DNA from 2 places in the Massilimicrobiota sp. mt181 genome. Region 2 is predicted to be linked to the other one. Evidence: a T-box and tRNA genes for the amino acid it is inferred to sense, from the RefSeq annotation. Region 2 holds a T-box; the other holds one or more tRNA genes.
The links. A T-box is a leader RNA that pairs with one kind of tRNA and senses whether it is charged. The one in region 2 lies ahead of metG (methionine--tRNA ligase), so its partner is inferred to be a tRNA-Met.
Positions count from the first base shown of each region.

Region 1: it encodes a tRNA-Met, which carries the amino acid that the T-box ahead of metG (methionine--tRNA ligase) is inferred to sense. The anticodon was not compared.

Region 1 is NZ_JBVAYN010000003.1:116,737-124,288, forward strand. It holds gene ACZYT4_RS02920 (citrate synthase) at 1-705, opposite strand, end outside; gene ACZYT4_RS02925 (HAD-IIB family hydrolase) at 775-1,548, opposite strand; gene ACZYT4_RS02930 (AI-2E family transporter) at 1,573-2,586, opposite strand; gene ACZYT4_RS02935 (hypothetical protein) at 2,703-3,248, shown strand; gene ACZYT4_RS02940 (HAD-IC family P-type ATPase) at 3,245-5,581, opposite strand; tRNA gene ACZYT4_RS02945 (tRNA-Ile) at 5,705-5,781, opposite strand; tRNA gene ACZYT4_RS02950 (tRNA-Met) at 5,818-5,894, opposite strand; tRNA gene ACZYT4_RS02955 (tRNA-Phe) at 5,917-5,992, opposite strand; tRNA gene ACZYT4_RS02960 (tRNA-Asp) at 6,001-6,077, opposite strand; tRNA gene ACZYT4_RS02965 (tRNA-Met) at 6,081-6,157, opposite strand; tRNA gene ACZYT4_RS02970 (tRNA-Ser) at 6,175-6,267, opposite strand; tRNA gene ACZYT4_RS02975 (tRNA-Ala) at 6,277-6,352, opposite strand; tRNA gene ACZYT4_RS02980 (tRNA-Pro) at 6,359-6,435, opposite strand; tRNA gene ACZYT4_RS02985 (tRNA-Arg) at 6,449-6,525, opposite strand; tRNA gene ACZYT4_RS02990 (tRNA-Leu) at 6,596-6,684, opposite strand; tRNA gene ACZYT4_RS02995 (tRNA-Cys) at 6,690-6,764, opposite strand; gene ACZYT4_RS03000 (prephenate dehydrogenase) at 6,937-7,552, opposite strand, start outside.
Region 2 is NZ_JBVAYN010000019.1:1,329-8,880, reverse strand. It holds gene ACZYT4_RS10450 (polysaccharide deacetylase family protein) at 1-944, shown strand, start outside; gene mscL (large conductance mechanosensitive channel protein MscL) at 1,037-1,432, shown strand; gene ACZYT4_RS10440 (TFIIB-type zinc ribbon-containing protein) at 1,475-1,711, opposite strand; gene ACZYT4_RS10435 (aldehyde dehydrogenase) at 1,787-3,157, opposite strand; gene ACZYT4_RS10430 (iron-containing alcohol dehydrogenase) at 3,147-4,316, opposite strand; gene ACZYT4_RS10425 (hypothetical protein) at 4,328-4,786, opposite strand; gene ACZYT4_RS10420 (hypothetical protein) at 4,891-5,289, shown strand; gene ACZYT4_RS10415 (DUF4299 family protein) at 5,294-5,635, opposite strand; T-box leader at 5,787-5,985, shown strand; gene metG (methionine--tRNA ligase) at 6,021-7,552, shown strand, end outside.

The DNA of each region.
Region 1 (7,552 bases), on a different contig from region 2:
AGCATGTAAAACCAATGCAATATCAAGAGCTTCTGCTTCTTTTGGAGTGAATTTCCCATCATTTCTTAACAAAGATAAAATGGTTTCAGCAATACTTAAATCTTTTTGAACATGATGAATAACCAAACTCTTTTCATCAAAATAATGTACTTTTGTTTGATATGTATAACAAACAATACTTGGAATTTTAGCTAATAAATTAATGCCCTTATTAAGAGTTTCTATGATACTTGTATTATCAGGATCATCATCATATCCATACAACATTAAAACTTCCTGTTGTAATTTATTCATTAAATTTTTAGCTGGAAACCCTAAAATATTAGCTTCCAAATAATGTGGTGGTAATTCATAATGATCACTTAAAACTTTTTTAAATCTCTCAAACTCATCATATGAAGGCAAATAACCAAAAAGAATCAAAAAGCATACTTCTTCAAACAAATATCTTTTCTCTTTTCTTTTTCCATTAATGATGTCTTCAACATTAATACCACGATAATAAAGACGACCATAGTCATCCGTTTTTTCTCCATTTTGAATTTTATATCCAACAACATCAGATATTTTTGTAAGCCCCACTAAGACTCCTGTTCCATCTTCATTTCGTAAACCTTTTTTTACTGAATATGTTTGATAAAGTTCATTATCAATTTTATTTTCAACTAATGATTTCTCAAAAAAATCCTGAATCTGATTTTCCATGAACTCTCACCCCTTATATTCAAAGATTATATCATATTTTTGTATAATTGTATACAATAAATATCTTTCCTAAATCCACCCAAAGTATTGACAGGCATATTGAATACCATCTTCTGTACTTTTCTTTGTTATAAAATCAGCTTTTTTCTTTAATTCCTCACATGCATTTCCCATCGCAATAGATGTCCATTCTGGTTTAAACATAATCAAATCATTATAGTCATCACCAAAAACAACAACATCTTCTATACGACCATGAACATATTCTAACATCTTATTAATGCCTTGATCTTTGGCATCATGCTGATATGTCAGATATTCTTTCATAAAACGAATATGTCCTAATGAATCAAGCAAAGATAATTCCTTTTCACGTTTTTCATCCACAGCAATATATATTTTATAATAGTCTTTAATATCCTGATATGTTAGTGATGAATCAAAGAAATATCTTGTCGGTTCTTTTCTATAACCTACCTGTTGAATAAATAACTCATCATTCATAATCACATCTATACTATCATTTGGAGAAATTAAAACTCCCATCCCTTTTTGATGAGCCTCTTGGCATAAAGCAATAGCTTTTTGACGATCTAATGGTTTATTTTCAATAACCTGATCATTAATAGTAATAGCAGCACCTCCATTGCTGACAATATGATGTATTCCAGCCATTTTCGCAAAATCTTTTGTTTTATAATGAGCCCTTCCAGTTGCAATGCAGACAAAATGTCCATTATCCTGTAATTTTTGAATCGTTTCTTTTGCACTTTCTACAAGCTCTCCTGTTTCTTTATTGGTTAATGTCCCATCTATATCAAAGAAAAAATATTTTTTATGCATACTCACTTCCTCCTTTAAGCATCATTATACCAAATCATCAACTGTATTCAAATACTCATACAGGAAACTCAAATGAATCGGACTAAGAAAAACACCAGCTATCCCAAAAAACTTCACATGAATGACCATTGATAAGAGAAGCAAAAAGGATGGAATCTTTGTTTCTTTGTTTAATATATGGGGCTCTAAAAAACTTCTGACCATATTAATAATCAGATAAAGGCACAAAATATAAATTGCTTTCATATATGATGATTGCATCAACAAAAGAATAATCATAGGAATCAGAACAATCCCAATGCCAATAAATGGCAGTGTATCTAACAAAGAAATTGCGAGTGCATATAAAGATGATGGTTCAATATGCAAAATCCAAAAACCCGCCCATAACATCAAAAATGACACAAATATTAATATGAACTGACACTTCAGATAAATGAATAAACTCTTTAAGACTCCATTTTTAATATAAACAAATTTCTGATAGGTTTTCTTCTGTGTTAATCTTAAAAAACTGTTTTTCATATTCTCATAATCTAAAACTAAAAAAAATGTTGAAATCACAAATATAAAAAAAGACACAATGAAAGAAGGTATCAGTTTGACAAAAGAAGAAGCAAAATTCATTATGCCAATGATATTTTGATGAATCCAATTTTGAAATATAACAACAATATCTTGAGGCAAAAAAGAGAAAGTATCTTCCAAATAATGAATAATATTGGAAATAAAGGGCAAAAATATAGAATCATAATAAACAGGAAGCTGCTGAAAAAAGCGTATTCCTAATAAAAACAAAAAAGTCAATAAAGCCCCTAATACAAATGCCAAGAAAAGATAAATCAACAATAAAACAGAAATACCAATAGCACTTTCTTGTAAAGGAATTGTATTTTGAATTTTATTAATGAAAGGCTTTAAAATGAAAAAACAAAGAAAAGCCATCAAAAAAGGAAAAAGGAGTGAAAACATATATTTGATTATCAATATATAGATGATTAAACCTAAACCCAAAACAACATAACGCCTTATTCCCATAGTATCACCTATATATTTATATGTCACAAATACAAAAAAAGTCCAATGTGACTTTTTTTGGCACAATTAGACATAAATCGACACTTTCCTATGTTAAAATTTATTTGGTGAAAAAAATGAATATCTATGATACAACAAATAATCAATATCAATTTCCAATTTTAGATCCTGATTTTTCATATCAGCAAACAGACTATCAAAAAAATCTCTATCCTTTTTTTAAACAACTTGACATTCCTTTGGATGTTCATTTTCTTACAGGAATATATATCGATTATTATATTGACCCCTACTCTATCGAAGAATATCCCCAACTCTATTTTCATGTATCCAGACATCTTGTCAAAAAAGTAGAAGACTTTTTGGATTTTGGTCATGCACATTTGTATTATGAAAGATCAAACTTCTTTTTTCTCGTTATGTTTAACATCGCAGAAGAACAAATTGAGGAAGCATTTATCAAACTTCATTTATATTTAAAAGATAAGAAATTTGAATATCTTCATCAACAATGTTCTTTTTTTATAAAATGTGGCATTTATGTTTCAACCATTAACATTCATCCCTATAAACTCTTTGATCTTTCTAAAGAGCAATGTCAACAAATTCTTTCAAAGGAGAAAACATTTATATCCGTTCATAATTTGAAACTTCTGCGTTAATGCTTTTCAAAATGATGATATAAAGTGACAATCCATTTTTTAAGTTGAAAAATGACAAAGATAGAACTTAAACAAAGTGGAATAACAAAAATAAGTGATTTTGTAAAGAATGAATAAATCCCAAAGAAATCATGCATAATCATCAAGATCAAATAAAAGACAACCGCAAACAGACTCGTTACAGTAACTCTTAAACGACTCCATGGCATACATACAATATAAACCACTAAAAAACTGATAAAACCGGCAACTAAATAATAGTATGTAGATAAAAGTTTGGAATCAAAATGGAAGTAGCTACCAATCCAAGTAATCAATAACATATAAATAATCATTGTGAGAGCACATGGTAAAGCTGTAGACATCACATGTTTAAAGAAACCTTGTGATGATAATGTAGAAGCACGCTCTAATGTTAAAAGGAAACTTGGTAGTCCAATCGCAAGACCACTGATGAGGCTTAACTGTAAAGGTGTAAATGGATAACTGAATCTTAGAGCAGCAAAAATCAAACAAAGAGCAGTCGAATAAATCGTTTTTGTTAGATAAAGAGAGCTGACTCTTTCAATATCTGCAATAATAGCTCTCCCCTCATTGACGATATCGACCATGGATGCAAACGAAGAATCCAATAAAACAATATGTGCTGCCTGTTTAGCCGCATCACTACCTGCCGCCATAGCAATCCCACAATCAGCATCCTTCAATGCCAAAACATCATTCACACCATCACCAACCATCCCTACAACATGTTGATTGGCTTGTAAAGCTTTGATAATACGTTGTTTTTGTTCTGGCTTTACACGCCCAAAAACACGATAGTGAGAGACAATCTTTTCAAGTTCCATGTCATCATCAGGAAAAGTGGATGCATCAATATATAGATCACCATTTTTTAATCCTGCCAATTGGGCAACACGTGAAACAGTCATTGGATTATCCCCAGATAATATGCGTATATCAACATGGGCATTTTCAAAAAAACGAAGCGTTTCTTTAGCCTCAGGGCGAATACAATCATAAATCACAATGAGAGCCATCGCTTTGACATGGCCTATTTGAGATGTATGAGAATCAAGACAATCTGTCTCACCCAACAACAAGACACGATAGCCTTCTTTCGCATAGGACTCAGCCATTTCCAACGTTTGAGAATCATCAGATACGAGAAATTCTGGTGCTCCTAAAACGTAGTGCCCTTTTCCCTGAATATGCAAAGCTCTCATTTTACGCTGCGAAGAAAATGGAATACGTTCCAAAACTTCAATATGCTCAGACTTTAAAAAATAATCTTGTAAAGCCAGCTGTGTCGCATTCACATCATCAAATTCATGTGCCATTGCTCCCATAATCGTTTCAATGTCATGAAAAGAAGAAGAATGAAGTGGCAAAACACGATCTACCTTAAGTTCCCCTGTTGTAATGGTTCCTGTCTTATCAAGACATAAAACATCCACTCTTGCCAGGGCTTCAATAGCTTCCATTTCCTGAATCAAAGCATTTTTTCTTGCCAGTTTACCAACACCAATAATAAAAGACAAACTTGTTAGCAAAACCAGCCCTTCAGGAATCATCCCCACAACGCCTGCAACAGTTTTCACAATCGCGCTTGCCTGATCATTAGGAAAAGCAGTTAACTGAGAAAAATAAAGAACAATTCCTACCGGAATAATCACAACACTTAAAATCTTGATAACTTTTTCAATAGAATTTTTCATTTCCGAAGAAGCATTATTTTTATTTTTAGCTTTGCGTACAAGATTTGTTGAATAGTTATCATTACCAACTCTGATAACTTTCGCATAAGCACTTCCTGCCACAACGAAACTTCCAGAAAGTAATTCATCATTTTTCATCTTCTTTACTGGCTCTGATTCACCCGTTAACATAGATTCATTAACTTCCATACCCTGTGATTTTAAAACAATACAGTCACTACCAATTTGATTTCCTGCCTCTAAAAAAACAACATCATCAAGAACGAGTTCTTCTATAGGAATAGTTTGGATTTGTTGATTTCTAATGACTTTTATTGTTTTCACAGTGACTAATGTTAACTGATCAATAATTTTCTTAACTTTAAATTCCTGATATATACCTATAAAAGCATTAATAATAACGACAACCATAAAAGTGAGATTAGTCCATCTCCCTGTCGATATAATAATAGCTGCTAAAAAAACATTTAAACAGTTGAAATATGTCAAAGTATGTTCCAAAACAATTTGCTTCTTTGTTTTAGAAATATTATCATGAGAAATATTAACATGTCCCTGTTGAATACGTGATTCAACTTGCTGATCAGTTAATCCCATATGTCTTATATCTTCCATTATATCACCTGCTTGTATCTTAATAAAACTTTATGGAATTTATGTGAAAGTCCATAAGAATATCATAGCACAATTTTTTTTACAAAAAAACAAAAAAAACCTCATAAGAGGTTATCAACAATATGGTGGACCCTGAAGGACTCGAACCTTCGACCGATCGGTTATGAGCCGATAGCTCTAACCAACTGAGCTAAGGGTCCAAAATAAAAAGTGGTATTCACCACTCATTGACTCAATGGTAGCGGGGAAGGGATTCGAACCCCCGACCCACCGGGTATGAACCGATTGCTCTAGCCAACTGAGCTACCCCGCCATGTAGTGAATCGTTTAAAAAATGGTGGTTCCGGCCGGAATCGAACCAGCGACACGAGGATTTTCAGTCCTCTGCTCTACCGACTGAGCTACGGAACCAAAATAAATGGCGGTCTGGACGGGGCTCGAACCCGCGACCTCCGCCGTGACAGGGCGGCATTCTAACCAACTGAACTACCAGACCATTTGGTTGCGGGAGAAGGATTTGAACCAACGACCTTCGGGTTATGAGCCCGACGAGCTACCAGACTGCTCCATCCCGCGATATGAAATTTAATAAATGGCGGAGGTTGAGGGATTCGAACCCCCGCGGGACTTTCATCCCCTGTCGGTTTTCAAGACCGATCCCTTCAGCCGGACTTGGGTAAACCTCCGCAACATAATGGTGGAGCTTAGCGGGATCGAACCGCTGACCTCCTGCGTGCAAAGCAGGCGCTCTCCCAGCTGAGCTAAAGCCCCATTAAATGGTCGGGAAGACAGGATTCGAACCTGCGACCCCCTGGTCCCAAACCAGGTGCACTACCAAGCTGTGCTACTTCCCGTTTGATATTTGATTGGCGCGCTAGGCAGGAATCGAACCCACAACCTCTTGATCCGTAGTCAAGCACTCTATCCAGTTGAGCTACTAGCGCCTCTTAACAGTGCCATTCAATAATATCACATTTTTTTATCAATTGCAACACTTTTTTTAATTTTTTTATTTGGTGCCCAGGGCCGGAGTCGAACCGGCACGGATTTTAAGGTCCGCAGGATTTTAAGTCCTGTGCGTCTACCAATTTCGCCACCTGGGCAACAATGGAGGTTCCAGCCGGACTCGAACCGACGATGACAGAGTTGCAGTCTGTAGCCTTACCAACTTGGCTATGGAACCATTTCCCTTAACTCGTTGCTCAAATAGTATATAATATTTTCCACATTTATGCAATACCTTTTTTTGTTTTTTTTACATTTCAAAATGTTTCTCAAAAGAATAATGAAAGAGATTTTTTATAAAGTTTTCAATCTCTTTCATTACGTATGTACAAATATTGTTGATTTTAAGACTATTTTTCCAATTTCTCGCGACGCTTTGATGATTTCAAAAACATCTCTCTTAAAGCTTTTTCATCTTTTTGATAAATTGCTTTTTTTAATTGATCGAACTCTTTTTCAAAGCGTGCCATTGATGATAATAAGTATTCCTGGTTATTAAAAAACAATTCTATCCATAAATCCGCATTAATATTGGCAATACGAGTCAGGTCACGAAAAGAATCACCAATATACTTTCCGGTCTCATATTTTTCATCATCACTATTGATTAGTGCCACAGCCAATGTATGTGGTAATTGAGAAGTAAATGAAATAATTTCATCATGAGCATAAGGACTCATAATTTTGACACTTTTAAATCCTAATTCAGCAACAAATTGACACATAAAATCAATTGATTTCTGATGGTTTTTTTCATGTTGTATGACAATATAATTTGCATTATGAAACACTTTTTCACTTGCATACAAATATCCTTTTTTTTCTCTTCCTGCCATTGGATGACCACTAATATATTCAACATCTTGATCGATAATTTCTAAAGCTTTTGCTAAAAAATACGATTTAATCCCCACGACATCACTCACAATACTTCCTTTTTTAAAAGTATGTTGAGAGATAAAATCA
Region 2 (7,552 bases):
ATGAAGCAGGAAATAAGACTGAAAAAGAAGTTGAAGTCAATATTGTTAAGGATGAAGAAAAACCTGAGTTGACAGGATTACATGATTTGACTGTGAAAGTGAATGGAGAAGTTGATTATCTTTCTGGATTAACAGCAAAAGATAATCGTGATCCTGATCCTCAAATTGAAGTAGATTCCAGTCAAGTCGACTTATCAAAAGCTGGAACATATACTGTGAAATATACAGTGAAAGATAGAAGTGGAAATGAAAATGTCTTTTCAAGACAAATTAAAGTATTAAAGAAAGTTGTAACGAAAGCTGTTCCTTCTAGTGAAGAGAAAATTATATATTTAACTTTTGATGATGGACCATCAGAAAATACAAAGAAAATTATTGATATTTTAGATAAATACAATGTGAAAGCAACTTTCTTCGTAACTGGAAATGGTCAAAAATATAATAAATATATTAAAGAGGCTTACGAAAAAGGACATACGATAGGATTACATACATATAGTCATAATTACAAGGAAGTTTATTCATCAGTAGATGCTTATTTTGATGATTTAAATAAGATTGGACAGATGGTTAAAGAACAGATTGGTTTTGTTCCTAAGTATATTCGTTTTCCAGGAGGAAGTTCCAATACTAAATCAGCAAAATATTGTAAAGGTCTAATGACAACATTAGTCACTGAAGTTCAAAATAGAGGATATCAGTATTATGATTGGAATGCTGATTCAACAGATGCTGCTGGAAATAACAGACCTGTTTCTGTCATTGTGAAAAATGCAACCCAAAGTAAAGCGAAAAATATTAATTTATTAATGCATGATACAGCTGCGAAATCAACAACTGTAGAAGCTTTACCAAAAATTATAGAACATTATCAAAAATTAGGTTATACATTTAAAGGAATAGATGATACATCATTTACTCCACATCATGGGGTTAATAATTAAAGTCAGACATGATATTGTTTGACTTTTTTTCAATAAGATATTCTGTATTTTCTTGTTGGAATATGTTATTCTATGAAAAAGTAGGTGAAGATATGAAGAATTTTATGAATGAATTTAAGAAGTTTGCTTTACGTGGAAATATGCTGGATATGGCGATTGGGGTTATTATAGGGGGAGCTTTTACTGGCATTGTGACCTCTTTAACTGACAATTTTATTAACCCTATTTTAAATTTTGTCACTGGTGGAAAAATATATACATTACAGGATATTGCAAGTTTTGCTTCAGCATTTCTTTCGTCATTAGTGAATTTCTTTATTATGGCTTTTGTTTTATTTTGTATTATGAAGGCTGTTAATAAACTCATGAGTATTGGAAAAAAAGAGGATAATGTCATTCCTGATAAGAAAATTTGTCCGTTTTGTAAATCAGAAATTCATATTGATGCATCACGTTGTCCTCACTGTACATCACAATTAGAAGACTAAAAAAGCTGTCGGAATAAGCATTTCACTTATCCCTGACAGCTTTTATTCTCCACCAAAGATTTCAAGAATATCCATTAATGTAGAACTTTTCTTCTTTTTATGAGATTTTTCATAATCTTTAGAAGAGTATTGTTTTTGTTCTCCTGATGCTCTTTCAATAATTTTATCAAGTTCACCACGGTCTAGCCAAATTCCACGGCATTCAGGACAATAATCGATTTCAATACCATGCTTTTCAGCCATTAATAATGTAACATCTTTACATACGGGACATTTCATAATATTTCCTCCTTATGCTTATCTATATTATATGGTATAGATTGTATTTGAAATTTATATTAACAGTATGTTAAATTATTTAACGAACATTCTGATTAATTTATCCTTCAATGCATTATAAGGATAATAACGCATAGGTAAATCTATCCAAGTTGCTTTTTTTACGATACTTCTCATATGAGAGAAAGTTTCAAAACTCTTTTTACCATGATATGCGCCCATACCGCTATTACCAACACCACCAAAACCTAATTCACTTGTTGCAAGATGAATAATCGTATCATTAATACAACCACCACCAAAGCTACAATGTTTCAATAATTTCTTTTGAATGGCCTTATTGTTAGAAAAGATATAGAAAGCTAATGGTTTTTCTCTTTGATTAACAAAGTTTATAGCTTCATCAATGTTTTGATAAGTCAAAATAGGAAGAATAGGACCAAAGATTTCTTCTTGCATTAATGGATTGTTTCCATCAACATGATCAACAACCGTTGGTTCAATCTGTAAGGTTTCTGGATTTCCTTTTCCACCAATCACAATATCCTGATTTTCTAATAAATGTGATAATCTATCAAAGTGTTTTTGATTAATAATTTTAACAAGTTGAGGATTTTGTAAAGGTTGATCACCAAAGAATTCATGAATAGCATCTTTCATATATTGAATGAACTGATCTTTATATTTGTCTTTGATTAATAAATAATCAGGAGCCACACATGTCTGACCAGCGTTTAAAAACTTACCAAAAGCAATACGTTTGGCAGCCAATTTTAAACTCTTATCATCATCAACGATACAAGGACTTTTCCCACCTAATTCTAAAGTTACAGGTGTTAAATAACGACTCGCTTTTTCCATAACCAGTTTGCCAACATTCACACTACCTGTAAAGAAAATATAATCAAAACGTTGTTCCAAAAGTTCTGTATTCTCAGCTCTTCCACCTTCAACAACTGCCACATATCTTTCATCACAGCTTTCAGTTATCATTTGTTTAATCACATGTGAAACATTTGGAGCATAAGCACTCGGCTTGATAATTACAGTATTTCCAGCTGCAATAGCGCCAACTGCTGGTTCAATTGATAACATGAAAGGATAATTCCAAGGACTCATAATCAATGTCACACCATAAGGCTCATAAGATTCAAAGCTTGTTCCATAGAATTGAGAGATTGGCGTCCAGACATATTTATTACGACTCCATTTTTTAATATGTTTTAACTGATAGTTTAATTCACTTAAAACCAAGCCAATTTCACACATATAAGATTCGACAGCATCTTTATTCAAATCTTTTTTCAAGGCTTCAATAATACGATTTTGATGTTCTAAGATCCAAGTTCTCATCGCTTTTAAAGTCTGTATTCTATGGTTAATATCTTTGGTATATTGTGTATTGTAAAATTCACGTTGTGTTTTCACTAATTCTTTAATATCCATAATGACCCTCCAATATATTGATAATATCTTGTTTATTTGCATATTTGTTATTGACTATTAAAGCTCCATCATTTAAAGCTTTTTCAGCCACTTCATTGATATGTTCAGATAAATTTTCAACACTTCCCAGTGATACAGGAAGATTTGTCTTTTCATGTAAAGTCTGTAATAAACTCGCAATATAATCAATCGCTTTTTGACCTAGCTGTTCTTTTGGTGTTTGGCTATAAAGTTCTTTTTGTCCAAGATATAATAATACATCCCCATATAAGTCTTTATTCACTTCCAGATTATAACGCATACAAGGGATAAGCAGCATACTCATCGCATCTCCATGAGCAATATGACAGACAGCCCCTAAAGCATGGCCAATCGCATGAACAATACCAACCATTGAATTCGAAAAGGCACATCCAGCTTCATAAGAAGCTAACGCAAGATTTAATCGAATGTTTTCATCTTTGGGATTGTCTATGACTTTTAAAATATTTTGTGAAATGGTTTGTATCGCTAAGATAGCATAAGCATCACTGATTGGATTTTTCTGTGAACATGTATAAGCTTCGATGGCATGTGTTAAAGCATCAATACCTGTAGAAGCTGTTGTTTTTAATGGAAGATTTTGTGTAAGAACAGGATCAAGGAAAGCAACATGACTTTGAATATGCTGTGAAATGATTTCAAGTTTGACTTGCTTTTCAGGATGACTGACCACAGCGACACATGTAGCTTCACTACCAGTTCCACTTGTTGTTGGAATGGCAAAGAATGGAACATCTTTACCGAGCTTTAAATCTTCAAAACCTAAAATATCTTCAATCGATTCACATTCCTGTGATAACATCAAATAAACACCCTTAGCTGTATCTAAAACACTTCCACCACCTAAAGCAATCAATCCATCACAATTTTCTTTGATATAAAAATCTTTAATATCTTCAATCGTATGAATAGAAGAATCAACAGGAATATCAGTATATAGACTATATTCTAATGATAAATGTTTTGTCAGGATATCAACATATTTGAGTTGATATAAAACATGGTCTGTTAAAATCAGAGGATGTTTCATATGATATTGCTGACACTCGTATTCTAATTGACTTAAAGCATTCTTACCTGCACATACCTTTGTTTTATTGACAAATTCAAAATACATAATGATCCCTCCTAAGCAAATAAAGCTTTTATATAAATCAATAAAGTTGGTTTATACTTCTTTTCCTGATGATTTAAAATACGTTTTGTCATAAAACGAGGGAAAAGATAAGTTTCTACCAAATCAACACATCTAACAAATCTCATACTTTCAAAAACATCTCCTCTTAAAGAAAAACGATGTTCTAAATAAGCACTTTTGACACTCATCATACCTGTAAAGACAAGCAATGCTGTTTGAATACTTTTAAAGGTAATACAAATATCAGGTTTTACATTTTTGACTTTATGCAATCCTTTTTGATATGTGTATTTAATCGTTATTGAAGGTCCATGTATGACTTGTAATGTTAAAACTTTATCTTGTTTCCATCCATCTAATTCCTCTTTCATACGTGGATCATCATGATAAAGAACTTTCATACCACGATATAAAAACTGCATCACAATCCAAATAATCAGCTTTTTCATATGCATTCACTCCTTAGTTTTATTATAACATTATTTTATAAAGAGAGTAAAAATACACAACCATTCCATAATATTTTGTTATCTTTAAAAAGGAGGTCAAGACCATGGAAACAAAAAAATCTAAAATCATTATTCTTTTAATATGTTTGCTTATTTTTTTTGCAGGTATATTTATAGGTTATAGTCTCAAATCAAACGATTATCATAAGACTATCCAATATGGAGACTATGTAACTTTTTTATTAGAAAATAGTCACTCTACAATAAGTTTAGATTTAAAAAATCAAAAATATTTTTATAGTGATAATGGAACAAAATCTACAGAAGGCAACTTGAAAGAATTAGATAATTATATCTATAAATTTGATACAGGTCATCTAAAGAATGGTTATATTATTTTAACAGCAGTGACAGATAGTCAAACTGTATATATAAATTTGAATAATGAGAGTGTTACTGTATGTCAATATGTGAATGATCAACTGACTCTTATTGGTGGCTAGTTGATTATAAACTCTTTAATTCATCTAAAGTTAATCCTTTTACTAAAATAAAATTGCTATCTTCAGCAAGAATATAAGGTTGTAATGTCTTTAAAGCCGTAAAATAATCCATATCACCAATCATAGAATCATTTGTCGTACTAATCAGTGTTAATCTCCATTGTGATATATTTTGTCCTTCAACTTGAAAATGTAATTGAGGTTGTTTCATTAACATTGTTTTCGTGCCTTCTGTTAAACTCATTGCACCAAATACACTTCCATCAGATTGCTTATAAAAATGAGGCGTGGCTTTATAAGCATCATCCCAATTAACAGTCTTTTTCTTTTTCTTAAATAAACCCATAAAATCAGTCCTTTCTATTCTTGTTAATTTTATTATATCATTATCACTGTGAGAAAATCATTTTTTTTCGTTTATATCAAAAGAGAATCGTTATTTTGTTATGAAACTTTATTGACTTTAAAAAAAATATTTGATAATGTTTAAGAGTATCAAAAAGGCTAAGAACAGCAGAGATTAAAAGGGCGTTGTAGAGAACTGATGGTTGGTGCAAATCAGGACATAACTTTTATGAAGATGGGCTGGGAGCTGTTATCTTGAATAGTGAGAGATAAACGTTAACTGCGTTAAAGTTTTGAGGGTATATCGAAAGATATAAAAAAAGGTGGTACCGCGTATAATACGTCCTTTTATAAGGACGTTTTTTTATTTTGAAGGAGGAGAAATGATGAAAGATCCAAAAGATTATTATTTAACAACGGCAATTACTTATACTTCAGGAAAACCTCATATCGGTAATACATATGAAATTATTTTAGCTGATGCTATCGCAAGAAGTAAAAGACAGGAAGGGTACAATGTTTATTTTCAGACTGGAACTGATGAACATGGACAAAAGATTGAATTAAAAGCTCAAGAAGCAGGAATTCCACCTAAACAGTTTGTTGATGAAAAAGCAGCTGTTGTCAAAGAAATTTGGGATATGATGGATACAACATATGATCGTTTCATGAGAACAACAGATGAATATCATGTGAAACAAGTTCAAAAAATCTTTAAGAAATTATATGATCAGGGAGATATTTATCTAGGACATTATGAAGGTAAATATTGTACAGCATGTGAGTCATTCTTTACTGAATCTCAATTAGTTGACGGAAAATGTCCTGATTGTGGTGGTGAAGTTCATGATGCCAAAGAAGAAGCTTATTTCTTTAAATTATCTAAATATGCAGATCGTTTAATCAAACATATTGAAGATCATCCTGAATTTATTCAACCTGTTTCAAGAAAGAATGAAATGATGAATAACTTCTTAAAACCAGGTTTACAGGATTTATGTGTTTCACGTACTTCATTCAAATGGTCTATCCCTGTAGATTTTGATCCTAAACATGTGGTTTATGTATGGATTGATGCCTTAACAAACTATATTACAGGGCTAGGTTATGATGTTGATGGAAATCATGGTGAATTATTTAAGAAATATTGGCCAGCAGACTTACATTTAATTGGTAAAGATATTGTCAGATTCCATACGATTTATTGGCCTATTATGTTGATGGCTTTAGATTTACCATTACCAAAACAAGTTTTTGGACATCCTTGGTTATTACAAGGTGAAAGTAAAATGTCTAAATCTAAAGGAAATGTGATTTATGCTGATGATCTCGTTAATATCTTTGGTGTAGATGCTGTTAGATATTATGTTTTACATGAAATTCCTTATGATAATGATGGAAGTATTACATGGGATTTATTAGTTGAACGTATTAATTCAGATTTAGCTAATATTTTAGGTAACTTAGTCAATAGAACAATTGCCATGACAAATAAATACTTTGATGGCATTATAACAAATCCACAAGTGAATGAACCTGTTGATGATGAGTTAAAAGAAATAGCTTTGGCTATGCCAAAGAAAGTTCAAGCTTATATGGATGAATTTAAAGCATCTAAAGCATTAGATGAAATCTTTGTCTTACTTAGAAGAACAAATAAATATATTGATGATACAATGCCTTGGGCACTGGCAAAAGATGAAAGCAAAAAAGATCGTCTAGCAACAGTTCTTTATAACTTAATTGAAGCTATTCGTTTTGCAGCTATTGCTTTAGAACCATATATGCCATCAACATCTACAAAGATTTTAGATCAAATCAATACAGATCAAAGAAATTTCTTAGATTTAAATACTTTTGGTTTATATCAAGAAGGAACAAAAGTGACTGAAAAACCACAACAGTTATTTGCAAGATT